Regions from separate parts of the Desulforamulus aquiferis genome, predicted to be linked through region 3. Evidence: riboswitches for the same ligand, from Rfam matches in the RefSeq annotation. Region 3 holds a riboswitch; each other region holds the start of a gene.
The links. Region 3 has a riboswitch for cyclic di-AMP ahead of eam (glutamate 2,3-aminomutase). Riboswitches for the same ligand answer to the same signal wherever they lie in the genome.
Positions count from the first base shown of each region.

Region 1 (10,238 bases), on a different contig from region 3:
GAAGCAATTGAAAAATTAAATGAGCAGGTTATTCATCTCATCATTCTAGATTTAATGATGCCTCGGCTGGATGGGATAACCGCCACCTTTAAAATAAGAGAAAAGCAAAACATTCCTATAATTATACTAAGTGCCAAGAGTGAGGATACAGACAAGATATTGGGACTTCAGGTAGGTGCCGATGATTATGTCACAAAGCCCTTCAATCCCCTGGAGCTCATTGCCAGGGTGAAATCACAGCTGAGAAGATATGTCACCCTGGGGAACTATGAAGGGGCGAAAAAAATAATTGATCTTAACGGCCTGACCCTGGAACAAGATGCCAAGGAAGTAACAGTGCTGGGTGAGGTGGTTAAACTGACACCCATCGAATATAAAATTGTTGAATTACTAATGACGAACCCGGGGCGGGTGTTTTCAATTAATGAAATTTACGAGCGAGTCTGGAAGGAACCAGGCTACAACGCTGAAAATACCGTTGCCGTACACATTCGTAAAATTCGTGAAAAAATAGAGATTGACCCAAAGAATCCAAGATATCTTAAGGTGGTGTGGGGAATTGGATATAAAATGGAAAAATAAAATTGTTGTGGCAGCCTGGGTGTTGCTGTTTACCTTTGGACTTAATGGGATATTTTGGGGCTTATCAAACTCCAGTGAATACCTCAAAAAAAGTTATTTCTATACCCAGCGGTTTGAAAATCAGCTTAGTAATTTTACTAATTATTTAAGCCTGTTAGAGTTAAGTTATCTGCCTAAGGAGGAAATGAAGGAAAGCATCATAGTTTCAGAAGAAGAGATAAATGAGCACCGCTACAGATACGGAAACCTTACAGAGCAGATTGAAAATATTAAAGGGCAGTATGAGGGTAAAATTCAAGAGGCACAAATAAATAATAATGCTGAATTAACTCAAATGTATATAGACGAAAGGGATAAAAAAATAGAGGATATTACAAATAATTTTAAGAGTGACGAGTACGTGCGGGAAAAGGTAATTCAAGAAAAGGGGCAGCAGGTAGATAAGTATTACCAAGAACTGGAAAGTCATCGGGCTGAATTTAACAAATATAGGGCTGACTTTAAATACTACTTAAAGGATACCTCAACGGGAGAAACCTTTACTAATTTAGAGGCGGCTAATGATGCCGAGGCCAATAGACTCTTAAGCAATAAGGATATGTTATATGTGCGCAGCTACCCTTCGGTAAGACAAGGCTATCTAAGCACAGAAGGTCGGCGCCTTGTATACCTTCAATACGGAAGTTCTGTGGCTCCCCTGGAAGTGAACAAAAATAAAGTATTTGAGGGTGTAATAGCAGTACCTAAGACAGCCCCTGCAGCAGGTATGGTATTAGGAAGTTTTCATGATTATCAAAGGAGTCAGATGCTTTACTTCCTATTTGTGCTGAGTTCCATAGGGGCCCTTGGGTTGAGTCTGAGGCTATATAAAAAGACACCCATTCCAGAAATTATGGGTAATGAAAAATGGCAAACTCTTTATAACAAAATACCAATAGATGTAGCAGGCATGACTTTTTTAATCTTTACCCTGATAACCTTGAGAAAATTAACCAGAAGCAATTTTATTTACTTAGACTACATGTGGGCTTTTGTAGAAGATTTTCTATTTGGATTAGCTTTAAAGGCAGTCTTTGTTGCATTTACTGTGGTTCAGGGAAGGTTACTGTTTAAGAGGCTGAATAAAGGTCAAAGTGATAAAGAATGGCAAACCAGCTTGCTATATAAATTATTCCAATCAACAAAGGAAGCCTTTTTAATCAGGAGTATAGGGATCCAGCTTTTGATACTATTGATGATAGCATTTGCCTTTGGTATAGGTGCTGTTGCGGTGTTAATGGAGCCAAGGTTTATACTGGTGTATTTTCCCCTATTCTTGCTGATAGGCCTACCGGCCATATTTTTCATGGTCAGACGAATCGGTTATTTCAATCGCATCGTCACTCACTCAAATGACTTGGTGCGGGGAGATTTACGGTCAGACATACAGGTTGTTGGCAAATCTGCCTTAGCCAATTTGGCGCAAAGCATAAACACTCTAAGGCATGGGGTACAGGCATCCCAGAGGGAACAGGCTAAAAGTGAAAGGTTAAAAACCGAGCTAATCACCAATGTTAGCCATGATTTGAGAACACCCCTAACCTCCATAATCACCTATACAGAACTGCTCAAATCCCCGGGTTTAGGCGAGGATGAACGTAATTCTTATATTGAAATTATCGACCGTAAATCTAAGAGATTAAAGGTTTTAATTGATGACCTCTTTGAAGCATCAAAAATGGCCAGCGGTAATATTGAGTTGGTAAAGGAAAAGGTCGATCTGGTCCAGCTATTACAGCAAGCCTTGGCAGAGCACGATGAAACTATCAGCTCGTCCACCCTGCAATTCCGAGTCTCGAACCCGGAAAAAGCCCTGTACGCCATAGTAGATGGACAAAAACTCTGGCGAGTCTTTGATAACCTCATCGGAAACATCCTAAAATACTCACTGGAAAACACCAGGGTATATATCTCTATTAAATCCCAAGGCGGCAACGCCATCATTTCATTCAAAAATGTGGCCAAGTACGAGCTTGGCGAAGATATTGACGAACTATTTGAACGCTTTAAGCGGGGTGATCAATCCCGCCACACAGAAGGCTCAGGCCTGGGCCTGGCCATCGCAAAATCCATAATAGATCTACACCAGGGCCACATGGATATAGAAGTGGATGGCGATCTCTTCAAAGTAACCATATCCCTAAACACCACCAATCCCTAGTGTCAGGGGGACGGTTCTTCTGACAATCTGAGGCGATTGTCGGGTAGGAATGTTCCCTTTAGATTTCTATGACAGTATAACCTTCCTCAAGGATTGCTTGTTTAATATCAACTAGACCTGTTTTTCCTTGATCAAAGCGAACTGTTACCCTATTGTTCAAAGGGTCAATATTAACTTTATCTACCCCTTTAAGTGTATATAATCTATTTTTAACTGCGGTGTTACCGTTACCACTGATTCCGTCAACCCTAAGTTCAGCATTAACTAACATAAGAATTCCTCCAATAAAGTATAGTGTAACCTTATAATATCCAAAACAAGACAATTAACCCCCATAGAATTCTATGGGGGTTAAAATGCACGTGTATTGGCATATTGTCAGTGGAACCGTCCCCGTGACAGGGGGTTAGAAGCGGAGGGAGAGGCAGGTGAGGCCGCCGTCCATTTTTTGAAATTCGGACATGTCCAGTTCGATAGTGGTATAGCCTAGGGCTTGAATGGCAGATAGTGTTTGAGGGAACCCTTTGGCAACAAGGACAAAGTCGTTGATGAGGATACAGTTGGCAGAATAGTTCTCTGCAGTGGGTGTTTGAATAATATTGTAGTCTTTGAAGATTGGGTGATTAGCTAGATCTCCAGCGGCTACAAAGTTTTTTTGATCTAAGTATGTAATGCCGGTTTTTAGGTGTAGGAAATTATTAAAGGATACTGCTGAGCCGGTATAGTGGTACTTATTTAGTATGTTTATTAATTGCTTAGCACCTTCCTCATTAGTGCGGTGAGACAAACCAATATAGAAATGGTTCTCGACCCTCATGACGTCCCCTCCGTCAAGAAGCCCGTCACCCACAATAGCTTCTATTTCTGAGTAGTTATTCCTTAATGTGTCCCCTATGATCAGCTCTTCGCCTTGTCTGCTTTCCGCACCCAGCCGGGTAATTACGGCGCACTTTTCAGTGACGATGGCAGTATCTTCAACAAAGGTTGAATCAGGATACCTTTCATCTGCTTCTAATACCCTAACTTTAAGGCCACATCTTTCCAAAGCCGCTACATATTGAGCATGCTGCTCCAGGGCTTGGTGATAATCTGGCTTACCCAACCCGGCCTTAGTGATCCCTGCAGCAAAGTTTGTACTAGGTTTTCTGACAATAGCTTGAGTAAACATGGAAACAACCCCTTACGTTAATTGAATGCTTATAATTTCTACAATGTTCACAAACAATTTGATTTTAACCTACCCAGGTGCCTATGTAAAGAAATACAAAAGTTAGAGATGAAGAAGAAATTCTCTTCAGCAAAGGCCACCCTATTGCAAGAGCCATGTTATAATAATCCGTAATTTAGGGAATCAAAGGAGGCAAGGAAGAGTCTTGTGCTTCCTGCTTCACATACTAGGTTAAGGAGATAGATTTAGCATTGAATACACAAGGAGTACAGAATAGTGTCAAAGGTGCATATAAGCCTCGAATTGAACAACGTATTTTGATTATGACCGCCGTTCCAGCGGAGCGGGATGCTGTACTGAGGGGACTGGGGGGTGAGACAGGCTTTGATGTCCTGGCAGCAGGTGTTGGACCTGTAGCCGCCGCAGTTCAAACGGCTAAAGCCCTAGCAAGGGCAAAATATAGTTTGGTAATAAGTGCCGGTATCGGTGGGGGCTTTCCCGGTAAGGCGGAGGTGGGTTCCCTGGTGGTGGCCAGTGAAATTATTGCTGCTGATCTGGGGGCGGAGACCCAGGAGGGGTTTTGCAGCTTAGAGCAATTAGGCTTTGGCTCATCCAGAGTCCCTGTTGATGAGGATTTATTGAATCTGGTGTACGAGACACTGCTTGGATCTAAACTTCCTGTTAACACCGGGCCTGTTCTCACGATATCAACGGTAACCGGCACCGCAGAGAAGGCCAGGGAGCTGGCTGGCAGGGTTCCGGGGGCAGCTGCGGAAGCCATGGAGGGTTATGGAGTGGCTTTGGCTGCTCAGGACAGCGGTGTAGAAGTTTTGGAGCTTAGGGCCATCTCCAATCTGGTAGGCCCCCGTGACCGTAGTGCCTGGCGGATCAAAGAGGCCTTAGAGGCTTTGGAAGCAGCTACTTCAATATTAGTGAGGGTGTTGAAATGATCAAAATAGCTTTTTCTCCATGTCCCAATGATACCTTTATTTTTCACGCCTGGGTGCACGGATTAATTCCTGGTGCGCCTAAGCTTGAGGTTACCTATGCAGATATTGATATAACAAATAATCTGGCAGCCGGGTTAAAGGGACCAGATATAATCAAAATCTCCTATGCAGCTCTGCCCTGGGTATTGTCCCAATATGATCTTTTACCATGTGGGGGAGCTTTGGGGCGAGGTTGTGGCCCATTGGTACTGACTTCAAAGGCAGTAGATTCTGCCAAGAAGCCCGGCCTTTTATCCGGGAGAAGTGTAGCGGTACCCAGTGAGAGGTCTACGGCCTACCTGCTTTTCCGGTTATGGGCAGCCCAAAATGTGCCGGGGGGAGTTGGCCAAATTAAAGTGCTGCCCTTTCACGAAATTATGCCTGCGGTACGGGACGGTCTGGTAGATGCTGGGCTGGTAATTCATGAGGCACGCTTTACATATCCTTCCTATGGCTTAAAGCTATTGGTAGATTTAGGCAGCTGGTGGGAGTCGGATACCAACCTGCCAATCCCGCTGGGAGCTATCGTAGCCCGTAAAAATGAGAATCTCCAGGCAATTGCCGACTGGATTCGAGCCTCGGTGAAATATGCCTGGGCTCACCCGGAGGAATCTAAACAGTATGTACTAAAGCATGCCCAGGAGCTGTCGCCAGAGGTAGCACAGGCACACATTGGACTTTATGTGAACGACTTTACAGAGAATCTTGGAGAAACGGGCTTTAAGGCCGTGACCACCCTGCTAAAACGTGCCTCGAAAGAAGGACTGGTGCCAGAGGTAAACCTGAATACACCGGCAAGCTATTAATAGTATTAGATTATTAAGTTTGTGGTCCATTGTCTAAGAATCCCTAAGGATCCACAGTTATCGTGAAGAACTTTTAGCATTTATAGGTTAATTGTGTAATATCACTTTATTCTTTATTAAATGCCATATTAACAAGGCTTATAACGTTATAACAATTTTAAATATTATGTTAAAATTAAATTTGTCCAAAAAAAATCATACTATATGTCGCTTAATTCCTCATTCCTGGGGAAGCGGGGGAACCATATTTTTGGGGTTAATACGGTGTGCTTCACACTGTTAGGGTTATACTTTTCAATCCGAACCCGTCAGCTAACTTCGTAGGCGTAGAAAAGTTAAATTGCAATGGTTAAATCTTTACTTTAATCATTTGTACTAATTTTTTGTCGTCTTCCCCCTTGGAGAATAATTCCAAGGGGGTTTTTTGATCATTTGAATGGGGGAGTGATATGATTCAATTTGAAAAAATAACAAAGTCCTTTGGTGATCTTGTTGTGGTAGACAAGCTGGATTTACATGTCAAAGAAGGTGAGTTCTTAGTTCTGATTGGACCAAGTGGGTGTGGTAAAACTACAACTTTAAAAATGATCAATCGTCTTGTGGAGCCCACCTCCGGGGATATCTTTGTAAAGGGTAAAAACGTCATGGAAATGGACCCGGTGACGCTGCGACGTGAAATTGGTTATGTTATTCAACAGATCGGTTTGTTTCCCAATATGACTATCCAAGAAAATGTGGACGTAGTGCCCCGTCTTCTGGGCTGGGACAAGGAGCGAAGAATTAATAGGGTAAGGGAATTATTAAGTCTGGTGGACATGGACCCGGAGCTTTATACAAATCGCTACCCCAATGAATTAAGCGGCGGACAGCAGCAGCGTATTGGTGTATTAAGGGCATTGGCAGCAGAGCCGTCAATCATTCTTATGGACGAGCCCTTCGGGGCACTTGATCCGATAACCCGCGAAAGTCTCCAGGATGAATTGAAAAACCTCCAAAGTAAGCTGCACAAGACTATAGTTTTTGTTACCCATGACATGGATGAAGCCTTAAAATTAGCAGACCGCATTGTTTTGATGAAAGACGGTAATATTGTACAGTTGGATACTCCCGAGATGCTCTTGCGCAAGCCGGCCAATGATTTTGTTGTTGATTTCATAGGAAAGCATAGAACAAACGGTCAGGAGCTGCAAGCAGTTGAAAGCATCATGAATCCTAACCCGGTACTTATAAGTCCGGAGAAGGGCATAGCTGAGGCTGTAGCATTAATGAAGCGTAAAAGGGTAAATACCTTGTTGGTGGTAGACAGCCAGCAAAGGTTATTGGGCACCCTTTCGGTGGAAACCTTACGGGCTTATAAAAATGCTTATAAAGTGGGGGACTTGGCATACAGCAGTGTGCCTACGGTCAAAGCCGGTTCGCTGGCCCGGGATGCCTTTGATATGCTAATAAACCAAAGGTTAGATTATATCCCGGTGGAGGATGACAATAATAAAGTGCTGGGGATAATCACCCGTACCAGTATGGTAAATGCCCTGGCAAATGTGGTTTGGGGTGAGGAAGAAACAGCATGAATGAATTAATACAAACCTTTATTAACCGCCATGATGAAATATTGATGTTAACCTGGCAGCACATTTATATTACAGCGGGATCCGTTGCTTTAGGTGCGCTGCTTGCCATTCCTCTAGGCATCTGGCTGGCTGACCGGGAAAAAGTAGCCCGGTATGTATTAGGATTTATAGGAACAATACAAACCATACCAAGTTTAGCTTTTTTCGGATTTGCCTTTCCTATTTTAGGCATCGGCTTACTCCCCGCAATGACGATACTTTTTCTATATTCCATCTTTCCGATTCTTCGCAACACGTACACTGGTATCAAAGAGGTAAATCCCGCTCTGGTTGAGGCAGGGCGAGGAATGGGTATGAATAAATGGGAACTTCTTACCCTGGTGAAGCTGCCATTGGCACTGCCTCTAATTATTGGTGGTGTTAAGATATCCACAGTTTACATCGTAAGCTGGGCCACAGTGGCAGCCCTAATAGGTGCAGGAGGGCTCGGAGATTTGATCCTTGGTGGTATCAGCATGGTAAACATTAATCTAATCATTGCAGGCACCATTCCCGCGTCACTACTGGCCATTTTATTTGGCTTGATGATCACACAAATTGAAAAAGCAGTAACGCCACAGGGCTTAAGGGCAAAATAAAAAATGAAGGAGGTGTACTATGTTTGAAATAACATCCCTTTCCATTGAACATTTGTGGCTATCGGCTTCCGGAGTATTGATTGCCGCACTCATAGGAATACCCATAGGCATAATTTTGCTGCAAATACGTTCATTGGCAACCCCTGTGCTAGGTCTAATAGATATGTTGCAAACAATTCCCAGCTTAGCAATGCTGGCCATAGCCCTATACTACTTTGGCCTTGGCAACGGCAGCTTGATATCTGCATTAGTGGTATATTCCTTATTACCAATAGTAAGGAATACCTATTTGGGCCTAAAGGGTGTCGATACCAATTTAATAGAAGCAGGTAGAGGTATGGGAATGACCAAGCTGCAGTTGCTATGGCAGGTGCAATTACCCATAGCCCTTCCAGTCATGTTATCCGGCTTTCGGGTGGCCATGGTGACGGCCATAGGAATTGCTACCATAGGGACCTTAATTGGTGCCGGAGGCCTTGGCAGTCCCATCTGGAGAGGTATACAGTTAGCCGATAACTCTATGATCTTGTCTGCTGCTATACCGGCTGCGTTACTGGCCATACTGTCAGACGTAATATTAGGTACTCTAGAGAAAATCACTGTTCCAAAGGGATTAAAGACAAGGGAATCAGTTCAATAAAGGGAGGTACAAAATGAGGGGAAGAAAGTACTATATTTTAATAGCTTCATTGTTGATTTTAATGTTGGCCATAACTGGCTGTGGAGGCGGAGATGCCGCCGGTGGCAAGGAAAAGATTGTAGTGGGCTCTAAGAACTTTAATGAAAGCATTATTCTGGGTGAGCTTATGGCTCAACTAATTGAAGCAAAAACTGATCTGCAAGTTGAACGAAAGTTGAATTTAGGGGGAACCCTGGTGTGCTTCCAAGCACTGAAAAAGGGTGACCTTGATGTATACGCCGATTATACAGGAACAGGATTAATGGCGGTACTAAATATGCCTGTGGAAACAGACCCTGATAAGGTTTATGATATCGTACAAAAGGAATATAATGAGCAGCATAATATTAAGTGGCTAAAGCCCCTTGGTTTTAACAACACCTATGCCATAGCAGTTCGCCAGGAAACTGCAGAAGAGCATAATCTAAAGACAGTTTCCGATTTAGCACAAGTATCACAACAGCTCGCCTTTGGTACCGACCAGGAATTTATTAACCGTGAAGATGGCCTAAAGGGACTAAAGGAAACCTACAACATGAAATTTGAGAAAGAGCAGGCCATGGAGATAGCCTTACGCTATCAAGCCATTGCTAATAAAAATATATCAGTAACAAATGCCTTTGCAACCGATGGAGAACTGATTAAATACGATTTGGCAATATTAGAAGATGATAAAAATTTCTTCCCTCCCTACTACAGTGCACCAACCGTTAACCAGAATACCCTGGAGAAGCACCCCGAGTTGGAAGAGGTTTTAAATCTATTGGCCGGGCAAATTAGTGATCAAGAGATGCAGCAGCTAAACTTCAAAACAGCCGTTGAGGGCCAAGCCGAAGCAGAAGTGGTAAAAGAATTTTTACAAAGCAAAGGGCTAGTATAAGTTAAAGAACCAGGGTTTGCAATAACCCCTGGTTCTTTTCTTACTTAAGCGATAGATATTGCTAAATAAATGGTAAAATATAGCCTAGGCAACCAACAATTTTAATGAAATGGGGATTATTTTCATGGCAGAACATCAAGACTTATACTATCTCCGTAAAGCAATCGAGGTATCACAGCGGGCAAGGGAGCACGGTAATACCCCTTTTGGGGCGGTGCTGGTTGACCCGAAGGGGATCGTACTTTTGGAACAGGAAAATATAGAAATCACCGAGGCAAACTGTACCGGACATGCGGAAACCACCCTTATGGAGCGGGCCTCTAAAGAGTATTCGAAAGAGTTTCTCTGGAAATGCAGCTTGTATACCACGGCGGAGCCCTGTGCCATGTGTGCCGGGGCCATTTATTGGGGTAATGTTGGACGGGTGGTCTATGGAATAAGTGAGCAGAGGCTGCTGCAGCTCACCGGGGATAATGAGCAAAACCCAACCTTCGATTTACCCTGTAGGGAAGTCTTTGCCAGGGGACAAAAGCAGATTGAGGTAGTTGGCCCTTTCCCCGAAATTGAGCAAGAGGTTGTTAAAGTCCACGAAGGTTTTTGGGACTAGAAGGGAGCAATAATATGTACCAAATTGCCCATATCGGCATCAAGGTTAAAGATGTGGCAAGGTCCATGAAATTTTATCAAGAGGTTTTAGGCTGTGAAGAAAAGGAGCGTCATGAAAA
Region 1 is NZ_JARPTC010000012.1:103,975-114,212, forward strand. It holds gene P6N53_RS08900 (response regulator transcription factor) at 1-582, shown strand, start outside; gene P6N53_RS08905 (HAMP domain-containing sensor histidine kinase) at 560-2,782, shown strand; gene P6N53_RS08910 (heavy-metal-associated domain-containing protein) at 2,841-3,053, opposite strand; gene P6N53_RS08915 (dimethylarginine dimethylaminohydrolase family protein) at 3,189-3,950, opposite strand; gene P6N53_RS08920 (futalosine hydrolase) at 4,202-4,900, shown strand; gene P6N53_RS08925 (1,4-dihydroxy-6-naphtoate synthase) at 4,900-5,745, shown strand; cyclic di-AMP (ydaO/yuaA leader) riboswitch at 5,944-6,087, shown strand; gene P6N53_RS08930 (ABC transporter ATP-binding protein) at 6,195-7,316, shown strand; gene P6N53_RS08935 (ABC transporter permease) at 7,313-7,954, shown strand; gene P6N53_RS08940 (ABC transporter permease) at 7,974-8,594, shown strand; gene P6N53_RS08945 (glycine betaine ABC transporter substrate-binding protein) at 8,608-9,513, shown strand; gene P6N53_RS08950 (nucleoside deaminase) at 9,638-10,120, shown strand; gene P6N53_RS08955 (VOC family protein) at 10,135-10,238, shown strand, end outside.
Region 1: another riboswitch for cyclic di-AMP. It lies ahead of P6N53_RS08930 (ABC transporter ATP-binding protein); the one in region 3 lies ahead of eam (glutamate 2,3-aminomutase).

Region 2 (10,238 bases), on a different contig from region 3:
TTGAAAAAATGGTTTACCAGACTAAAGAGTTAGTTGGTCAAATTCTAGATAAGTCTGACCTAGTTGCAAATTCAGCTCAACAGTTGGCTGATAGTGCCCATCAGACAGCTGCCAGCGCTACTGAGACTGCATCAACTATGAATCAGATATCCTCCACAGTGGAGAACTCAAATATTGGTATGCAGGAAATTGCAGCTTCTTCCGATTCTGCTGCTATACAGGCTCAAAAGGGAGACAGTGAAATAGCAAAGATAACAGGCCAGATGCTGGATATTGCTAACTCAACCCAAGGTGTCGCGGGAGTCATTAATGAGTTGAGTAGAAAATCTTTAGAGATTAACCAAATTGTTGAGTTAATAAATGGAGTTGCCGAGCAAACAAATCTTCTAGCCTTAAACGCAGCTATAGAAGCTGCCAGAGCAGGGGAACAAGGTAGAGGCTTTGCGGTGGTAGCCGAGGAAGTTAGAAAGCTGGCTGAACAAACAAGCCAGGCCACAAAAAGAATTAGTGGTCTAATAGCAGCTCTTCAGAACGAATCAGAAAAAGCGGTTGAACGTATTGAGGAAAATGTTCGAATGGTTAAAGTGGGCTCTAATTTAGTGGATGAAGTTGGTGAAAACTTCAAGGGTATTATACAATCTGTTCAAGGTTTGTCAGACCAAATAGAACAATTGGCTTCAGCATCTGGGGATATGTCTGCCGGAATACAAAATGTTGCAGCTGTTACGGAAGAACAAACTGCAACAATGGAGGATATTACGGCAACTACCGAGACCTTAGAAGCAATGGCAAAGGAGTTAAGAGCTTTAGTTAACCAGTTCCATATTTAATACAAATTTTGGGACGTAGCAGGGTTGGTATCAATCCTCACCAATTATCCCCAGACTTCTTCGGCAATTTCCTTAATAAAGGAGAGCTTATTCCATTGCTGCTCCTCGGTTAGGATATTGCCCTCCTCTGTCGAGGCAAAGCCGCATTGAGGACTTAAGCAAAGTCGGTCTGCAGGAACATATTGCGCTGCTTCCCGAATGCGGGCTATGATTTGTTCTTTATCCTCCAGTTCTCCATGCTTTGAGGTAACCAGCCCGAGAACCACCAGCTTGTCCCCGGAAATTTCTTTTAAGGGTGAAAAATCACCGGAACGGTCGGTATCATACTCCAAATAATAGGCGGAAACATTTTCGTTTCCCAGCAGGTTTTTTGCAACCGGATCATAGCCGCCGGAGGTTGCCCAGGTGGAGTGGTAGTTGCCGCGGCAGACATGGGTGGTTACCGTCAGGTCAGCCGGAAGATCGGCAATGGCATCGTTATTTAGCCGGAGGTAGAGATTTTGGAGTTCTTGAACGTCATATCCCTCGCCAGCCATAGCTGACCAGAAGTCTTTATCACAGAGCATGCCCCAGGTGCAGTCATCCAGTTGGATATTTCGGCAGCCCAGTTCATAAAACGCAAGAATTGCCTTGCGATAAGCGGTGGAAATATCGCTATAGAGTTCATTCCGATCTGAATAGTATTTGTCAATTTCTTTTTCATTTTCTCCCCGAACCAGCTCCGCAAATAACTGGGCAGGAGCCGGTATAGTCTGCCTGGCAATAACGTCATCACCGGCTATTTGCTTTAAAAAGCGGTAGTGCGCCAGAAAAGGATGATCTGAAAAACGAATTTTTCCCGAAAGGCGTGCAGAATCCGCCCGGGTTTCTTCTCCATGGAATAAATATCCATGCTCCATCATCACATGCTCCACACCGTCAAAACCCCAAAAGAAATCAAGATGCCAATAACTGCGGCGAAACTCTCCGTCTGTTACGGACTTCAATCCAATTTCCTTTTGCTTGGTGACAAGCCTTCGAATTTCTGAGTCCTCCACCTGGGTTAGCTCTGCCTGTGTAATTTTCCCGTCTGCAAATTTTTCCCGTGCATCTTTGATTGCTTGAGGACGCAGAAAGCTTCCGACGATATCATAACGGAAAGGTGCAATTGTTCTCGTTGTAGTGTTTTCAAGTAAATTAGCCATATGTTGCTCTCCTTACTAAAAGTTTTTTTCAGTATAGCACGGAGAAAAACATATAGGGTAACGCTTAAAATTAATAGATGGATATAGATTATAACTATAACCTACTCCTGCAATTGAAGACCGTATTCCTGGATCACAGACTTCAATTCATCCAAATAAGCATTTGCCTGATTGCTGAGACGAACCTGATGGTTTGCAATCCAGCCCACCTGAATATAGTCGTCAACCTGTAAGGGTACAGATATAATGTTGTCTCCGTTTAAATCGGCACTGACAATCCCGGTGGAGATAGTATAGCCGTTCAGCCCAATCAGCAGATTGAATAGGGTAGCCCGGTCGCTGACATGGATGCTTTTCTTATGATATACCGTACTTAAAATCTCTTCTGAAAAATAAAAGGAGTTAAATTCCCCTTGTTCAAAGGACAGGTAAGGATAGTCATCTAAATCCTCCAGAGTGACAGATTCCCTAGTGGCCAGGGGATTTTGTGCACTGATAAAAATATGGGGCTTTGCAGTAAAAAGGGGATGAAAATCAAGTCGGTTTTCCCGAAGCAGTTTTTCAATGACCTTGCAATTGAACGGGTTTCTATACAAAATCCCGATTTCGCTTCGTAGATTTTTAACATCTTCAATTATTTCATATGTTCGTGTTTCCCGCAGAGTAAATTCATATTCATCCGCACCGCTTTTCCTAATGAGGTTGACAAATGCATTGACGGCAAAGGCATAATGCTGTGTGGAGATGGAGCAAAGCTGACGGGAAGGCTTTTTATTCAGATAACGCTGTTCCAGAAGTCCCGCCTGCTCCACCACCTGCCGGGCATAGCTGAGAAACTCCGCACCATCTACGGTTAGAGAAATTCCTTTTGTAGTGCGTATGAAAAGCTCGATGCCGATTTCAGCTTCCAGTTCCTTGACAGCGCTGGAAAGGCTGGGCTGAGTTATGTACAGCCTTTTTGCAGCCTCGTTGATAGAACCGCAGTTAACGATTTCAATAATATATTTTAATTGCTGTAAAGTCATCTTTGTTCCTCCAGTTTATTTTGGTAAGTATATCACGAAATTTATTTTGCTGAAAAAGCTAAGAAGAATGAGCAAATAAGTAAAGAGACCAGCTAGCTGCTGTCGAGTAGCTACTTAAGATTTATGCCTTAAAATCGAAATATATATAATAGAGTAAATATTAGAGGATTTTAGAAAGAAACTCAGTATATTAAATAACGATCGTACTATATAGAAGAGGGTGGTAATGTGAAGATTAACTTTACCAAGAAGCAATTCAGGACATTATTGGATCTGGTTTATGCTGGAAATATGGTAATCAACTCCACCAAGTATGATAATGAAAGTGAGGAACATGAGGAGCTGCAGAGCTATATTTTCTCCTTCTGTAAAGATTACGGGTTTGAGGAACTGGTCGAATTTGACCGTGAGCTTGATAAATATTATGAGACCAGAGAGTATGAAGAAAGTGGAATTCTGGATTTTATAGATGAGTATGATGATTATATATTTTGGGATCAGTTAGTATCTAATCTAGCCAGGCGGGATGCCAATAATGAAGTGGTGGCAAGGGCAGCAAAACCGTCAGCCGAAGTTCTTTTCAGAAGGTCCCTGGAGCTTGAGAAGAAGTACTCTAAGGAGTTTGAAAAAAACGGTTTGGAAAATGTGAAAGTGCTATTTACAAGTAGAAGAAGGGCTTAATAAGCACGAGGAAATTTAAAGGTTAATCAAGTAGCTTATACTCAACCTCGTCTATAGCTTTCATTAAATCATGTGCTTCAGAAATAATATACAATGCAAGCTTCATTATTTCTTCGTCGCTTGTATTCTTTGAAATTAGCCTTGAGTATCCCATTATCCTTCCGGTACTATCTTTTAAATGTATTAAAATATTCGGTTTCTTCATTATACCAAACACCCATTCCATAAGATTGCTTGCCAAATAACAACAAATACATCCATATAATACCATATGTTGCATGAATAATGCAACTAAATTGCCATATTTATGCAACATATTAAATAACTAAGCAAATCAAAAACCCTTAATTCGCAGAATCAAGAGTTAGCTGTATAACCATTTTATTAAAATGAATTGAGCAAAAGGAAATTAGATATGAAAGGATATTTGCAGGACTGAAGTCTACAGGTATTTAAAATACTAGCGATAAAAGATTTATAAAACCCGAAAAATAATAAGTCAATAAACTAATTACTTTCTTAAATAAGGACTGCTTATTTCAATCGGGTTAAAGAATGCTGCCACATCAACCTTTAAGCCTTCGGCAATAAGAAACAACATATCAAGGGAAAAAGATGTACTAGCCTGGGGAGCCTCAATTTTACTGATATGACTCACACTGACATCAATTTTTTCCGCCAGTTCTTCCTGTGTTAGCCCACGAAGTTTACGGTAATAGGCTACTTTTCTTCCGATTTCTCTATATTTATGTAGGAACTTCTTTCGTATACGCAATACTTGCCCACCCCCTCCGTTCATTATAGGGGGGACTAACTGCAATTACACTTCATTGCTGGTGCAATATTATTGCATTATTGTTGCAACTTATGACATATTATGGATTAAGATTCTGGGATTTAACATTATTATATAAATGATATTGCATGTTCTAATTTTGTAATAATTGTGATATAATTTATATAATAAAATCATGCTGAATTCTCTAAGAAGCGGGGGAACCACTTCCCAGGGGTGAATTTCTAATAAGAAAAGGGGCAGCTATCCCTAACCCGACAGCTAACTCCGTAAGCATTAAGCCACAAGTATTATGATCAGAGGGTCATAATACTTTGTGGTTTTTTTATTGCCAGATAGGCATAATAAGTTTCGGTTAGGGGGAATTGGCCAGTTATGACAAGTCCGGTAGTTACCACGGATTATTTTGTTTTACTTGTAGCCCTTTTTTTAATTGTTGGGGTATTGGCAACCAAATTTTCTACTCGTATGGGTGTACCTGCACTTATCCTTTTTATTCTTGTGGGAATGATTACCGGCAGTGATGGGCTTGGGATCATATATTTTGACAATGTCAAGCAGGCTCAGATTATAGGAATCTTAGCACTTGTGATTATACTTTTTGAAGGTGGACTGCATACAAAATGGTCCACAGTAAAGCCAGTTGCAATTCCGTCAATAAGCCTTGCCACGGTAGGAGTTCTAATAACCTCTACAGTAGTTGCAGTTGCCGCTAAGGTGATACTAGGGGTAACCTGGTTTGAAGGCTTCGTGTTTGGGGCAATTGTGGGTTCTACAGATGCTGCTGCGGTTTTTGCTGTTTTAAAAGGGCAAAACATTCGTGAGAGACTTGCCGCAACACTAGAAGCAGAATCAGGAACCAACGATCCAATGGCGGTGTTCCTGACAATCTCTTTCATTAATCTAATTTCAATAGATGCCGTCAATTATTATACGTTGATTGGCTCGTTTTTTTGGCAGATGATTGTTGGGTTAATAATGGGCCTGGTCATAGGGAAACTAGCCCTTAAAGCTATAAATGGCATAAATTTAGAATCCAGCGGTTTATACCCGGTTTTTGCAGTTTCATTAGCCCTATTGACCTACAGTGTAACAGCCTTAATAGGAGCAAGTGGTTTTTTGGCGGTTTATGTGGCTGCGATGCTAATTGGAAATTCGGAGCTGACCTACCAATCCTCTATATTCAAGTTTAATGAAGGCTTCGCCTGGATGATGCAGATCCTTATGTTTATGCTCCTTGGTCTATTGACATTTCCCGCACAATTATTTACAGGGGAGGTCGTACTAAAGGGCTTGATGCTTTCGGTAATACTAATATTAATTGCTCGCCCCGCCGCAGTTTTTATATCCTTGATTAAAATGGGATTTGACTTTAAGGAAAAAATCTTTCTGTCCTGGGCAGGTTTAAGGGGAGCAGTGCCGATTGTTTTGGCAACCTTCCCCATGATAGCCGGGTTAGAGAACAGCCAATTATTTTTCAATGTGGTGTTCTTTGTTGTTTTAACCTCTGCCCTAATCCAGGGGTCTACCATCACGACTGTTGCAGCAAAGCTTAACTTGCTTGGACCAAGAAAGGTTGAGCCCCCCCATTCCTTAGAGCTGGTTTCAATAGGAAAGGCAAATGCAGAAATTGTTGAATGTGAAGCTGATGAGAAGATGAGTATAACGGGTAAAAATTTAGAGCAGATTACCTTTCCTAAAGATGTACTGGTTACTGCAATTGTTCGGGGCGGGGAATTAATAACACCATCCGGACAAACAACAATTGCACCTGATGATATTCTTTACATCCTGGTATCTAGAGATAGCAAAAAAGAGTTGAAAAAATTATTAAAGGTTTAATGCAGTAATTTAAATAAAATAGCTGCCCGGTTAAATACCCGGGCAGCTATGGAGTTATTAAGCTAGGCAGCAGCAGCAAATGACAATAATAAGGATTATAAGTAGGAGAAAACAACAACAAATGGGTAATACTCCACCTGCGCCAAGAGTCTCAAAACCCATAGAATTCACTCCTTTTTATTTAAGATATTCTACCTCCAATAAGAATGATACATATTTTGCCAAAATGGTAAAATTAAGGACCAGGAATGGATTTACCCATTCCTGGTCCTTGCATATAAAGCTAGAGTTGAAAAAACCATCTGTAATAGAAGTTGGATATCGTAAAAGTTATTAATAGTGTAAGCCAGGTCCAATACCACTTCCAGTTAATATATTTAATAAGGTTAGTATATCTTTCTAATATTATTTCGAAAACAGTTATGCCAGAGGTGTAATAAACATAATGCAGCAATTGTTTGCCAACGTCCTGACCATAAGGGTAGTACAGATTAAAGAAAATGCAGATAGTCGGATAGGCGAAAAATTCAAAGGTGAAGCTGGTACGATTTGCCTTTGGGAAAAGGCGTACCGGGTATTTGATCAGCCCTTTTTCTACCACCAGCAATCCAAAAAACCAGGTTAATAGTTGTTTAGATAAAAAAATTACTTGAGCATCACGAATCTTGTCCCTTGGCACCAGCAATATAAGCAGCAAGATTAGTATTATCCATGAAAGGATTTCTATTAACCTGTCCTTGGACAAGGCCATTACCTCCAATACATAATGATACAGCATTTCCCTAGGAGCAGAATTATTGTGTTGCATTATTTAAGTGATTTTAGAAGCCAAGGATTGCAAATCCTTGGCTTCTAAAATAGTCATATTAAAAAGTTATAACCCCATAGCCTTATTGCTAATAGGTTGACTTGATTTTATTCTTTAATTTAAAAGAGTGGAGGGCCTAATAACAGGTCCTTATTTAGTTTTGGATACTTGTACCACTGTGAGCCCCCCACCCCTAATATTAAGCAATTTCCACACCACCTCCTTGCCGAATATTATCTCCTAATGTATAGACATTATTCACCTAAAAAAGAAAATAAGCACAGAAATAAGAGGTCATGGGATTGATATTACTTGGCATATATTAAATTATCACAGAGGGCTCAAAATGTATTTGCCTTTGGGCTGAATAGCTTTAGTTTGACAAGCTGGTAATATTTTTTATTTGACAGGCTCAGCATAGCGTGGTCAAATAATATTAGAAGTAAAAAAATAATTAAAAATTTTTATCAACACTAATATAAGTGCGGAGGTTGCAAATATGAGAAGAGTGTCGTTGTTATTACTGGTTACCTTGCTAATTTTTACTTTAGCAGGCTGTGGAGGTACGGCTGTTGAGAATGACGGCAAAATTGACAGTAATTCTGTGCAGAGTGTAGAGGGTGTGATGGGTCAATATGTTGGCCAAATTGATAGCAATTCTGTAGAAATAATCATTGATGGAGAACCTAAGGCCTTTAGAACCGACGGCTTAGACTTTGATTTCACGGCCCTGCAAAGTGATGAGTGGGTAGAAATAAGTTATATAGAAAACCAGTATGAACAACTGGAAATAAAGGCCATAGAATTAATTAATAATTAGTGTGCTTTTCCCCCGGTATTCGGGGGTTATTATTTTTACTATAAAAAATACTACAAAATTAGCAGGAATTCGAATTTATGACGTCAAAAGTACTCTTTCAGTAGTAATAAAGTAGGAGGGTAGTCATGAGTAACGGTACAATACTTATTGCAGATGACGACCGTAGAATTGTTAAAATTGTTACACTATGTTTGGAGCAAGAAGGTTATAAGGTAGTGGCTGCCCAGGATGGTGAAGAGGCTGTTAGGCTAGCCAGTGCAATTAAACCAGATTTGGTAGTTATGGATATTATGATGCCAAAACTAGATGGTTTAGAGGCCTGCCAAAAAATTAAAATGGTAGTGGATGTCCCCATTGTCATATTATCCGCTAAAGACGATGTTGTGGACAAAATAGTTGGTTTTAAGATGGGTGTTGATGATTATCAAACAAAGCCCTTTAGCCCGGCGGAATTAGCCCTAAGGGTTAAGGCTGTGCTAAGAAGAAGCAAAAGTTCTCCCTCTCCAAGGAAAAATAAGGAAATATTAGAATATCCCAATGTTTATATCGAGTATACCACCCGTCTGGTACGGATTTGGGAACAGGAGATAAGCTTAACAGCAAAAGAGTTTGATATGCTCTGGTTGATGGCTTCCCATCCAAATCAAATATTTTCACGGCTGCAGCTATTAGAACAGATATGGGAAAGTCGGTACGAAGGGGACGAAGATACTGTAACAGTACATATTAGAAGACTCAGAAGGAAGATTGAGCGGAATCCGGCTCAGCCTGATTTAATTAAAACCGTATGGGGAGTAGGTTATAAATTCGAACCTCCCAAGTAATAAAGAATCTATAATTCTACCAAGAACATAAAGAAAAATAGACCCCCTGTAAGGTGTGAGTCTATTTTTCTTTATTATGACTTTGTATAAGTATTTTAGTTTAGCTCGCCTTCGGTTTCTTCATCGTCCACAGGCTGGGGTTGGTTATTGGCCCGAATACCTTCCCTAATTTTAGCGGTGACCAAGGTCATAATACCCTGGAATTTTTCGTGGGCCTCAAAGGAAGCCTTAACTAGGGGGTTCTTTATAGCCTCTTCCTCAGTACGTTGCATATTTCTCTTATCTTCTTCAGTTATCTCTACACCAGCCAGTTTTTTCTTTTGGATATGCACTTGTAAAGACTGAAGACCTTCTACAAGACCACGTGCTTCATCGTCATGCAAAAGAGCGGCCTCGGCTTGTTTCATATTTTTAAATTCTTCTGTTTCGGATAACACGCGGCCTAGTTCTACACACATATTAAGAGCGGTATCAATTTTTGCCATAATTTCACCTCCTTAAATCATATCTTCTCCAAAATATAACAAAATCCTTCATGCCATGCTCAAGATGAATATATCGCACCAACAAAAAAATTGAACCTCCGGAAAGACCGGAGATTCAATAGGATATGCCTAAAATTGATAAGAACGAGCCTTTTCAATGAAAGTATTTAACAACTCTTTAGTACCCTGGTCACTAAATTCTTTCATCACTTTAATTTTTCTTGCTCTGGCCCCAGCACCAAGAACTGTGTTCATCATATGTGTAGGATAGGGAAGTAGTGTTCCTTCTTGATCCACTAAGTCCTGGGGGAAAAATTTATAATCAATAGTGCTAATCTGGGCAGCAAGTCCGGCTAAGATTGATTTTTCTATGTGGGCACCCTGACTAGAAGCAACCTTTCCGCACCAGGCTAATTCAGAGTTTACTAATTCATCGGATATTTTGATATTATATTCTTCCCAGTATTTTTCTGCCAGGCTTCTAAGACTCCGATCACCGATTTCAAAATCCTGTTGACTTAAGAGCCCAAAGGACCTACAGGTAAAGGGTCGTACTGAGTAGACGGAGCATTTATTTTCTTCATTTAAAAAAGGGCAAGCTTGACTAGCATCAACCAGCTCAAGATAGAAGTACTCGGTGGATTTTTCCAAAATTTCTTTGTACTTATCCTTCATATTATCTCTAAGATATTTATACATATTTAAATACTCGATAAAAAAAGCCGGGGGACTGCCCCATTTACAGCAGGTGGCACAGCCTTCGCAGGTTGTTTCTGGAAGGTTATTATAAATGCTCTGTAGTTGGTTAAATAAATTATTGCGATCAGCTAGTCCGAGGGCAGAGTATAATTCTACCGGCTGCAGCATAATCTCATCTCCTTAAACCAATTTTTAAGACATTGCTAAGTCACAATTATAACAAAATATTATTAGGCTGACGATG
Region 2 is NZ_JARPTC010000009.1:105,629-115,866, forward strand. It holds gene P6N53_RS07220 (methyl-accepting chemotaxis protein) at 1-830, shown strand, start outside; gene P6N53_RS07225 (5-methyltetrahydropteroyltriglutamate--homocysteine S-methyltransferase) at 875-2,014, opposite strand; gene P6N53_RS07230 (LysR family transcriptional regulator) at 2,116-3,039, opposite strand; gene P6N53_RS07235 (hypothetical protein) at 3,268-3,720, shown strand; gene P6N53_RS07240 (hypothetical protein) at 3,743-3,925, opposite strand; gene P6N53_RS07245 (helix-turn-helix domain-containing protein) at 4,232-4,495, opposite strand; cyclic di-AMP (ydaO/yuaA leader) riboswitch at 4,683-4,806, shown strand; gene P6N53_RS07250 (potassium/proton antiporter) at 4,892-6,358, shown strand; gene P6N53_RS07255 (CBO0543 family protein) at 6,642-7,166, opposite strand; gene P6N53_RS07260 (LytA/YqiH family protein) at 7,666-7,986, shown strand; gene P6N53_RS07265 (response regulator transcription factor) at 8,112-8,810, shown strand; gene P6N53_RS07270 (YlbF/YmcA family competence regulator) at 8,906-9,295, opposite strand; gene P6N53_RS07275 (YkgJ family cysteine cluster protein) at 9,425-10,162, opposite strand.
Region 2: another riboswitch for cyclic di-AMP. It lies ahead of P6N53_RS07250 (potassium/proton antiporter); the one in region 3 lies ahead of eam (glutamate 2,3-aminomutase).

Region 3 (10,238 bases):
AAACAGACTTCATATAGCCATATTTGGACGAAGAAATGCAGGAAAATCCAGCTTGATAAATGCCTTAACTAACCAGGATATTGCTGTAGTATCCAATGTTCCCGGAACCACCACTGATCCTGTATATAAGGCCATGGAAATACTTCCCGTAGGCCCGGTGGTAATTATTGATACAGCCGGTATAGATGATACAGGTGATTTGGGTCAGTTGAGGGTTCAGCGCTCCATGGAGGTTCTAAATAAGGCTGATATGGTGCTGCTGGTCATGGACTCCGGTGCAGGCCTAACTGAATTTGAACAGGATATCACCAACCGCTGCAGGGATAAAAAATTGCCGGTGGTAGTGGTCATAAATAAAATAGATGCCACTCCCATAACCCCAGAGGAACTAGCAGAATACAAGGAAAAGCTAGGTTCAGAGCCGGTAGCGGTGAGTGCCCTTACCAAAGCAGGTATTGGTGAACTGAAAATTGCCCTGGTTAAAGCTGCTCCTCCCAGTTGGGATGAACAGAGTATTGTCGGTGATTTACTAAACCCCGGGGATTTGGCAGTCCTTGTTGTGCCCATTGACCTGGCTGCTCCTAAGGGAAGGTTAATATTACCCCAGGTACAGACCATCAGGGATATTCTGGACCATGATGCCATGGCCTATGTAGTTAAGGAGAGGGAACTTAAGGAATGTATTTCTACCCTAAATAAAAAGCCTAAAATCGTTATAACTGATTCCCAGGCCTTTTTAAAAGCCGATGCAGATACTCCGCCGGATGTATTATTGACCTCCTTTTCTATCCTGTTTGCCCGCTATAAAGGGGACTTGGAAACCTTGGTGGCCGGGGCTAAGGCCATTGAAACACTAAAGCCCGGTGATAAAGTGCTGATAGCCGAGGCCTGTACCCATCACCGGATGGAAGATGATATTGGAACGGTGAAAATCCCCCGCTGGCTCAGGCAAATAGTGGGTGGAGAGCTGGAGTTTCATTGGAGTAACGGACATCGCTTTCCCCAGGAGCTTTCAGAGTATAAGCTGGTGGTTCACTGTGGTTCTTGCATGATTAACAGAAGGGAAATGCTGTCCCGCATCATGCAGGTGCAGCAGGCAGGAGTCCCTATAGTAAACTACGGGGTTTGTATCGCTTACGTTCAAGGTATTCTCAGGAGAGCCCTCTCTCCCTTCCCGATGATTCAAGGTATTTTAGATGATGAAGAATAATATTGGAAGGGGTTGATACCCTTGAGAGAAGAGTTTGCCAAAGCATTGGAGAAAGGAGCCTCGGGGGGGGGATTGGACAGAGAGGATATTATTACTCTGCTCCAGGCATTACCAGGAGAAGAGGAAGAGGGTTTATTCGGCCTGGCTGATAAGGTCAGACAAGAGAATTTTGGTGAAGAAGTTCATCTAAGGGGTATTATAGAGTTCTCAAACTACTGTAGAAATGACTGCTTTTACTGTGGATTGAGACGAAGCAACAGGGAGATTAGAAGGTACCGGATTCCCCTGGAGGAAATCCTGGCTGCAGCGGAATATGCAGCTGGTCTCGGCTACGGAACCATTGTACTGCAGGCCGGTGAGGACCCCCACTACTCAGGTGCAGAACTGGCCGAGATGGTGCGCAGGGTAAAAGAAGTAGGGAATTTCGCAGTTACTGTCTGTGTTGGAGAAAGAAGTCTTGAAGATTATCAACTAATTAAAGAGGCAGGGGCGGATCGCTATCTGCTTAAGCATGAAACGGCGGATAGTGGCCTCTTTAGCAAATTGAGACCTGGCACTACATTGGCAGAGAGGATTAAGAGGCTTAACTGGCTCAGGGAGCTAGGATTCCAGGTAGGCTCTGGAAACATGGTGGGCCTGCCGGGTCAAACGGTGGAAACCCTGGCCGATGATATCCTGCTTCTAAAGGAGCTGGATGTGGAGATGGCCGGCATAGGACCTTTTATTCCCCATGAGCAAACCCCAGTGGGAGACAGCTCTCCCGGGGATCTGGGTCTTACCTTAAGGGTGTTGGCAGTGGCAAGATTAGTACTACCTAAGACACATCTGCCAGCCACCACGGCAGCGGGAACCCTCCACCCAAAGGGGCGACAGATGGCCTTGGGCTGCGGTGCCAATGTAATTATGCCAAATTTGTCTCCCGCCAGTTACCGGGCCCTCTATCAAATTTACCCTGAGAAAGCCGGCAGTAAGGAAGATGCCGATGAATCCCACGGAAAGATTACTTCTCTAATAAAGGAAATAGGTCGCAGCGTCGGAAGTGGACGGGGAGACAGCCCTAAGGATAAATTTAGAGAATAACGGCGGATAGCCGGTGAAAGGCGGTTGATTTGAATGGCAATTAATAAGGCTGAGATTTATAACAACCAGTGGGAGCGGGCAGATTTTATTAATGATCAGGAAATCAATAGGATTTTGACTGAGGCTAAAGATATTTCTCCCGATAAAGTAAGAGAGGTAATTGAAAAGGCCAGGGAAGCAAAGGGTCTGACACCTGAAGAAGTTGCCATATTACTTCAAAATGAAGATAAGGAGCTACTGGACTTAATGTACCAGGTGGCCAGTGAAATAAAGCTAAAGATATATGGCAAGCGCCTGGTAATGTTTGCACCATTATATATTAGTGACCACTGTGTAAATAACTGTACCTATTGCGGCTACCGCCGAGATAATAAGTTTAAGCGTCGTAAACTGAGTCAAGAGGAAGTAGCCGAGGAAGTAAAGATTCTTGAGTCCCTGGGGCACAAGAGGCTGGCTGTTGAGGCCGGGGAGCACCCTGTGGAATGTACCATTGATTATGTGCTAGAGAGTCTAAAGACTATCTACAGCATCAAATTTGATAATGGCAGTATCCGTCGCTGCAATATAAATATTGCTGCCACAACAATTGAAGATTATAAGAAATTGAAGGATGCAGGCATTGGTACTTATATTTTATTTCAGGAAACCTATCACCGGGAAACCTATGAAAAAATGCATCCCAGCGGGCCTAAGGCTGACTATGACTGGCACACCACAGCCCACGACAGGGCTATGCTGGCAGGTATTGATGATGTAGGCTTTGGTGCTCTATTTGGCTTGTATGACTATAAATTTGAGGTTATGGGACTGATGATGCATGCCCTGCATCTTGAAGAACGTTTTGGGGTAGGGCCTCATACCATCTCAGTACCCCGCCTTCGACCAGCCAGTGGTGTGGATTATGATAACTTCCCATATCTGGTTAATGACGAACAGTTTATGAAACTGGTGGCAATTATTCGCCTGGCTGTACCCTATACCGGAATGATTATTTCTACCAGAGAACGTGCTGAATACAGAGATATGCTGTTAGATCGCGGGATTTCCCAGATATCCGCCGGTTCCTGTACTGGTGTAGGAGGATATAAAAAAGAGGCTGATAAAAAGAATTCCCTTAAACTTGAGACTGCTGGGTGTGATGAGGAAGATGCCCCTCAGTTCTATGTAGACGATCACAGAACACCGGATGAGGTGCTCCGTGGAGTTTGTCAGTCAGGCTGGCTGCCCAGCTATTGTACCGCCTGTTACCGCAAGGGCCGTACAGGAGATCGCTTTATGGCCCTGGCTAAAACAGGAGAAATACAAAACGTTTGTCAGCCTAATGCCATACTAACCTTCAAAGAGTACTTAATGGATTATGCTTCCCCTGAGACCAAGGAGGTTGGCGAAGAGACAATCCGTAAACACCTTGGCGAAATAAGTAATGAAAAAATTAGGGCCGTTACCGAGGAGAGACTAACGCAAATTGAAGCTGGTGTGAGGGATCTTTATTTCTAGAGCTTATAACGAGCCGCGGCTGCCATTAATTTTGGTACCGCGGCTTTAGCTATATATTTGATGATTATCTCCAAAACTGTATTTTTGTACTGACTTTGACTTATTTTTTACTTCTACACTTTTTTATTTCATCTGTCCCGGCTATAATAGGATATTATCAAAGCTTTTTCTGGAGGGTACCTTTTTGCCGAACAGTGAAGTACACTTAGCAAGATATATTACTATTGCAGCAGATATTGCAGATCGCATTGTGCGAGGGGAATACCAGGAAGGACAAAAGATATTTGGCCGATCTACTTTAGCGGGTAAATATAATGTTTCGCCGGAGACAATACGCCGGGCCTTAACCCTTTTACAGGAAGTAGGGATAGTCCAGGTGGCTCCGGGAATTGGCGTTGTGGTTCAATCTGTGCCGGCTGCACAAAAGTATATGCAGGATTTTGATCAGCGCAGGGTATTGGCAGGTATCCATGAGAGACTCCATGAATTAGTTAGGGAAAGGGATAAAATTAACGACGAAATATCTAAGCTAATGGAAGAACTCATGGAGCACACACTTCAGTTGGAGACCCGTCTTTACAAGATCGAGGAGTGGAAGGTGTTAGCTGAATCTCCCTTGGTGGGTCTTTCCTTGTCAGAATCTAGATTAAATGAAAGTAGAGTTTTAGCTATCCAACGAAAAGGTGAGGAAGAAATAGTCGATCCTGATCCCGACAGGGTGATTCAAGGTGGAGATATCTTAACTATTTATGGAACGGTTAATCCAGAATGTAAGGATGGCTTAGTAAGGGTCTAACAGATTGTTAACAAGGTGTGATAAACACCTTGTTCAGCCTGTTGAAAAGGATTCAACTGGGTTTTAATAATCCCGAACAGCGACATTCGAAGCAGTGGAAACAGCGCTTCGCGAAGCTGAGGATGCGAAAATGGGTGAGCGGACATGGATGTCCGCGAAAGCCTGAGGTAAACACGATGTTTACTCGAAGGCGGCCCATTTTCGCACGAAGCAAGGGATTAGCGCTGTCCACTGCGGAGAGAGGAGTCGTGAGGGATTATTAAAACCCGAATATAGGTAGTTTCTCGACAATCTGAACAAGGTGTGATAAACACCTTGTTTTTTTTTTGGACTTGTCATTGTTATCCAAAGATGCAGGTGATTACTTCAAATAAATATTAAAAGTTTCTTAAGAATACTTAAGTTGACCATGCATGACATTGTATACAGGCAACCTTTATGTTAAAATTAAGTTGTGGCAACTTGCTAGTAATATGATGTTGCCTGTAAAAATATGTTGCTTAATCCTGATAACAGGAGCGGAGGAACCGACCTTTTGGGGTGAATCCAGTACCAGGTACTGGTAGGGTTTTATCCTTTCGACCCGAACCCGTCAGCTAACTTCGTAAGCGATAAGAGAAAGGGAGGTATGTTTATGTCCGTAAATTTGAGACATGAAGAACTACAGCTGGAACAGGAGAAAAGAAGAGTAGCTTTAAGAAGAGCCAGGGAACTCAAAGCAAGAATTGATGGTTACTTAAAAGAGAAACAAAACATACCTAATGGGTTTGAGATTCAGGAAGAGTATTGCCAAGCCAAAGCAGCTATCTTGAACTATTTTCAAGCAGGCGAAGAGCAGTGGAAAGATTGGCATTGGCAAATGACAAATCGTATTAGGGATGTAAAAGTGCTAGGAAGCCTACTAAAGCTTACCTCAGAGGAACTTGAGGACATAGACAAGGTTGGCAGGCACTATCGCTGGGCAGTATCACCCTATTATCTAGCACTTGCCATAGCCGGTGGAGTAAAAGGTCCTGTATGGGTTCAGGCAATACCCAGTATTGAAGAAACAAAGGATAGGTATGGTGCCGAGGACCCTATGGGAGAAGAGTTTACCTCACCTGCCCCAGCTATCACCAGAAGATATCCCGACAGACTCATTATTAATGTAACTAACCAATGTGCCATGTATTGCCGCCATTGCCAACGTCGTAGAAATATTGGTGAGATAGATGTGCATAAGCCGCGGAAAGCACTGGAGTCAGCAATAAAGTACATTAAGGAAAACACTGAAATTAGAGATGTACTTATTACCGGGGGAGATGCACTGCTCCTATCGGATAAACAAATTGACTGGTTGCTGACCGAGCTGGATAACATTCCCCATGTTGAGATTAAACGTATTGGCACTAGAACTCCTGTTACCATGCCCCAGAGAATAACGCCAGAATTATGTGCAGTTCTAGAAAAACATCCGCCCATTTATATTAACTCTCAGTTTAACAGCCCCTTAGAAGTTACGCCGGAGGCAAAGGAAGCCTGCGATAGACTCATTAAAGCTGGAGTTGTACTTGGCAACCAAGCAGTTTTATTAAAGAACGTAAACAACAATGCCAATGTAATGAAGAAACTAAATCAAAGCCTATTAAAAATTCGTGTTCGGCCCTACTATATCTTCCATGCCAAAGCCGTTAAGGGCACAAGACATTTTATTACAGGTATAGATGAAGGAATTGAAATTATGGAACAGTTGAGGGGTCATACATCTGGACTGGCTGTTCCAACTTATATCATCAATGCACCCAATGGATATGGCAAAACACCCATATTACCCCAATATCTTGTGGAAAATAAGGGTGAGCAAATAACCTTGAGAACATGGGAAAAAAGAATTATACCTTATAACCTGGGAGGTAAGTCCCACTAATAAAAAATAATCCTGATAATTTATCAGGATTTTTTTTATGCTTGACAAGAACAAGTGTTTGGTATAAGATATCATCAACAAACAGGTGTTCGGAGTGATGTACATGAAAAGTGCTGAGCTAAGGTTTGATTTTCCGGTTGTCAATAATACAGTAACTAACCCAGAGCTGGAGATTGTTGATGAAGTTACCGACTGGTTAGAGAAAGAAGACTCAGAACTGGCCAATGCCTTTGGATTTGGTATCTGCTATATTGCCTTGTTTTTCTTCTCGGCACAGATATTAAGGTTTATTTTTATATAAATATTCCCGCCCAATACTTCTTGCATAAAAGTGTTTAGAAGAGATTAACTCTGGTTAATACCAGGGTTATTTTTTTTCTAAGGAACCATAATAAATGTTACCGAAGTAAAGCCAGGGAGGAAAAAAGTGTCAAAAGTATATGTGCTGGGAGCAGGAGCGGGGGCTTCCTATAGAGGTTCCTTTTTAGGAGAAACTAGCCCTGTAGCAAAAAACTTTTTTGAAAAAGCCATGAAGGTCTTGAACATCCATAAAATAAGAGATAGGCACTTCAGAGACGGAAATTTAAAATACGAACATATATTTAACTTTATTGAACTATTTTGGGGTGTTCCCAGGGAAAAGGTGAATCAAGCAACTTTGGACATGGAAGAGGTTCTAACCCTGTTAAGTATTGAGTTAGAGGAAGATATTCCTGGCAGGGAAAGGCTGTTGCAGGCATATGAGGAATACCTCTTATTGATGGCCCTCACCTTTGATAAAATACTTTACGGTGAGCCCTGTCCCCATCATCGCAGTATTGCCCAATCCCTTGAGCCAGGTGACAATATAATTTCTTTTAATTACGAATTACTCATGGATTTTGCCCTTTACAAGTTGCAAAAACCTGGCTTGGTCTGGTCCATTAGGGATGGCTATGGTATTTTCTGCCAACAATTAAATAGTGTTCAAGAAAAAAATACTCTAAGGAAGGAAAACTCCAGTGTCAAACTTCTTAAGCTGCACGGTTCCTTAAATTGGCTTTACTGCCCCAGTTGTGGTCAACTGTATACCTATGAGCATAGTGACCCACAGGGTAATAGTGTAATTATAAACGGAATGGCCAACATGGTAAAATGCGCTACAGAACATTGCTGCCATAGGCTCAGCAGAGTAATTATACCCCCAACCCTAATGAAGAATTATCAGTCCATACCCTTTATTCCAGAGCTTTGGCGACAGGCTAGGGAAGCATTAACCAGGGCCAGGGAAATTATTGTGATTGGATACTCCTTTCCCACTACGGACTTTAGGTCTAATTGGATGTTTCGCAAGGCCATGGTTCATAATGATGCATTGGAAAAGGTAGTCATCATAGATGCGGCAGAAGGTTATCAGCTAGAAACTCTTCTCGCCAAACATAGGAGTATATTCCGTATGCAAGAGCTGAAGTTTTATCCAAGCATTTCTAAATATACCGAGGAACTAAATAGCCTATCTTAGGGTCTACAACATGGATAAGAAGAATCCAGCGGGGTAAGATAAAACCAAAGCCCACCCGTCGCTTGTGGAATGCGCGGAAAGGTTAACGGGCAAAGGTGTCAACAAAACCACTGGAAAAACCGACACCCATGGAAGGGTAGGGGGTTGCCTTTCCAATAGACCTCTGGCTTTTCGCTAGGGGTCTACTATATGGGCTATACTAATTAATATTTGTGCTATCATATTGACTTATTAGTTATCTAAAGTATAATTAAATAAAGAAACTGAATATTGAAAACTAACTGAAAGTTACCTGCGGTTACCTACATATTAACTTTCACTAGGAGGGATACCGTAATGACACAATTTGTAAAGAATTGTCCGACCTGTGGGCAGATACTGGTTGAAAAACTAGTAAATGTTACGGTGGAGGAAGATATCGCAGTCTGTTATGCAGAATCTATACCTGCCTTGGTTTGTGTAAATGCAAACTGCGATAACAGAGAGAAATACTTTGCACCATTCTCTTATAATCTATTAAGAATGAAATGTCCTGAGATTAGAAGACTATAAAGTTTCTCAACCCGGCAATGGCCGGGTTTTTTATAGTTAGAAAGTAATAACAATAGAATCAATAGGCAGCCTTAGTTTTAGTTGAAATGATACCTGCTATAATTTTATAATAAACTAATACAAGAATTTTACCAGGAGGATTGTCTAATGAAGATAGGAAACTTAGAAAAGCCAACCTATAACCACATTCGTGAAATCTTTATTTCTTTGATCGAAGAGCTTAGTGGGTCTAGACCAATAACTGAGGACTTATGGTCAAGTATTTCTGACGAAGAAACCAGAGAGAAAATTATAAAGGAATTTGTTAGAAGAATGGAACAGGCATACTCCTTTGAAATAGTTTTGAAGGAATCTCTAAAAGATAGGGAGGGTTCGGTGGAGAGTGTAGCCGGTGAATTATATCATGTATTTTCAACTATGTTCCTTGTTGAGGCAATAAACTCAAAATTGAGGGCAGGACAAGGGAATATAGAAATATGATCTATAAAGAGAAGCACGTGCAAATGCAGGTGCTTCTCTTTATAGAGGGAAGTTTCTGATTATTAAATAATATTAAATGATAATTATGTCTATAAATTTGACAAGTAATGATGTATTATAATAATTACTTTACACTCCATAATATAAATTCTATTTTATAGGGAAATTTACAAGTAATAGCAAGGAGTGTTCTCGGTATTCAAAATATTATAAAAATTAAAGGAGCTGATTAGTTGAATCAAGTTGTTGACCAAGAAAGTACAGAAAACAGGTGGCTGCCTGTCATTGCCGGTATTGCTATCCAACTATGCCTGGGTACGGTATATATTTGGGGTGTATTTCAGCCCGCCGTGGTTAAACTTTTTGATTGGTCCCAGGCCACCGTTGCCCTGACCTTTTCCCTGGTCCTTGGTATCTTTGTCTGTGGGAGCACCATAGGCGGAATGCTTCAGGATAAATTTAGCCCTAAACCTGTAATTATTGGAGGGGGAATAATATTAGGCATCGGCGTGTTTTTGGCCTCCTTTACCACTGCAGAACGCCCCTGGTGGTTGTGGTTAACCTATGGTGTTATTGGTGGTTTTGGAATGGGCACTACATATCCTACCATAATTGCTTGCTGTCAGAAATGGTTCCCGGACAAAAGGGGGTTAATAACTGGCTTGATAGTATCTGCCCTTGGTTTTGGGGGGGTAATATTTACACCATTAGCCCGATATTTGATTAGTAGTCGTGGTGTTTTGGAGACTTTTGTATGGTTTGCTGCCATTTTTACCACTGTATGCATAATAGGAGCCCAGTTTATTAAAAATCCACCGCCAGGATATAAACCCGCTGGCTGGACACCTCCAGTTAGCACTGGAGGTACCTTGACAAAGCAAAATTTCACCACCAGGGAAATGGTTTATACACCCCAATTTTATATGGTATGTATCACCCTGATGTTAGCCACTGCCGCAGGCTTAATGGTGATTCCCTTTGCCAAGGTGCTAGGCATACAAGGGGGACTTTCTGATGCAGCGGCCACCAGTGGGGTAATGGTTATTGCACTTTTTAATTCCTTTGGTCGACTCTTTTGGGGAGCTATGTCGGACAAATTGGGAAGAAAAACAACCATCATTTGTCTTTTGATAATAGCAGGGTTATGTATGCTTTTCTTAGCTAAAGCACAAGGCTACTCCGTTCTTGTTTTAATAGCTATTATTGCCTTTGCCTA
Region 3 is NZ_JARPTC010000002.1:172,345-182,582, forward strand. It holds gene hydF ([FeFe] hydrogenase H-cluster maturation GTPase HydF) at 1-1,210, shown strand, start outside; gene hydE ([FeFe] hydrogenase H-cluster radical SAM maturase HydE) at 1,226-2,290, shown strand; gene hydG ([FeFe] hydrogenase H-cluster radical SAM maturase HydG) at 2,324-3,787, shown strand; gene P6N53_RS01985 (GntR family transcriptional regulator) at 3,972-4,583, shown strand; cyclic di-AMP (ydaO/yuaA leader) riboswitch at 5,071-5,210, shown strand; gene eam (glutamate 2,3-aminomutase) at 5,218-6,489, shown strand; gene P6N53_RS01995 (hypothetical protein) at 6,593-6,790, shown strand; gene P6N53_RS02000 (SIR2 family protein) at 6,917-7,990, shown strand; gene P6N53_RS02005 (hypothetical protein) at 8,327-8,542, shown strand; gene P6N53_RS02010 (hypothetical protein) at 8,690-9,022, shown strand; gene P6N53_RS02015 (L-lactate MFS transporter) at 9,256-10,238, shown strand, end outside.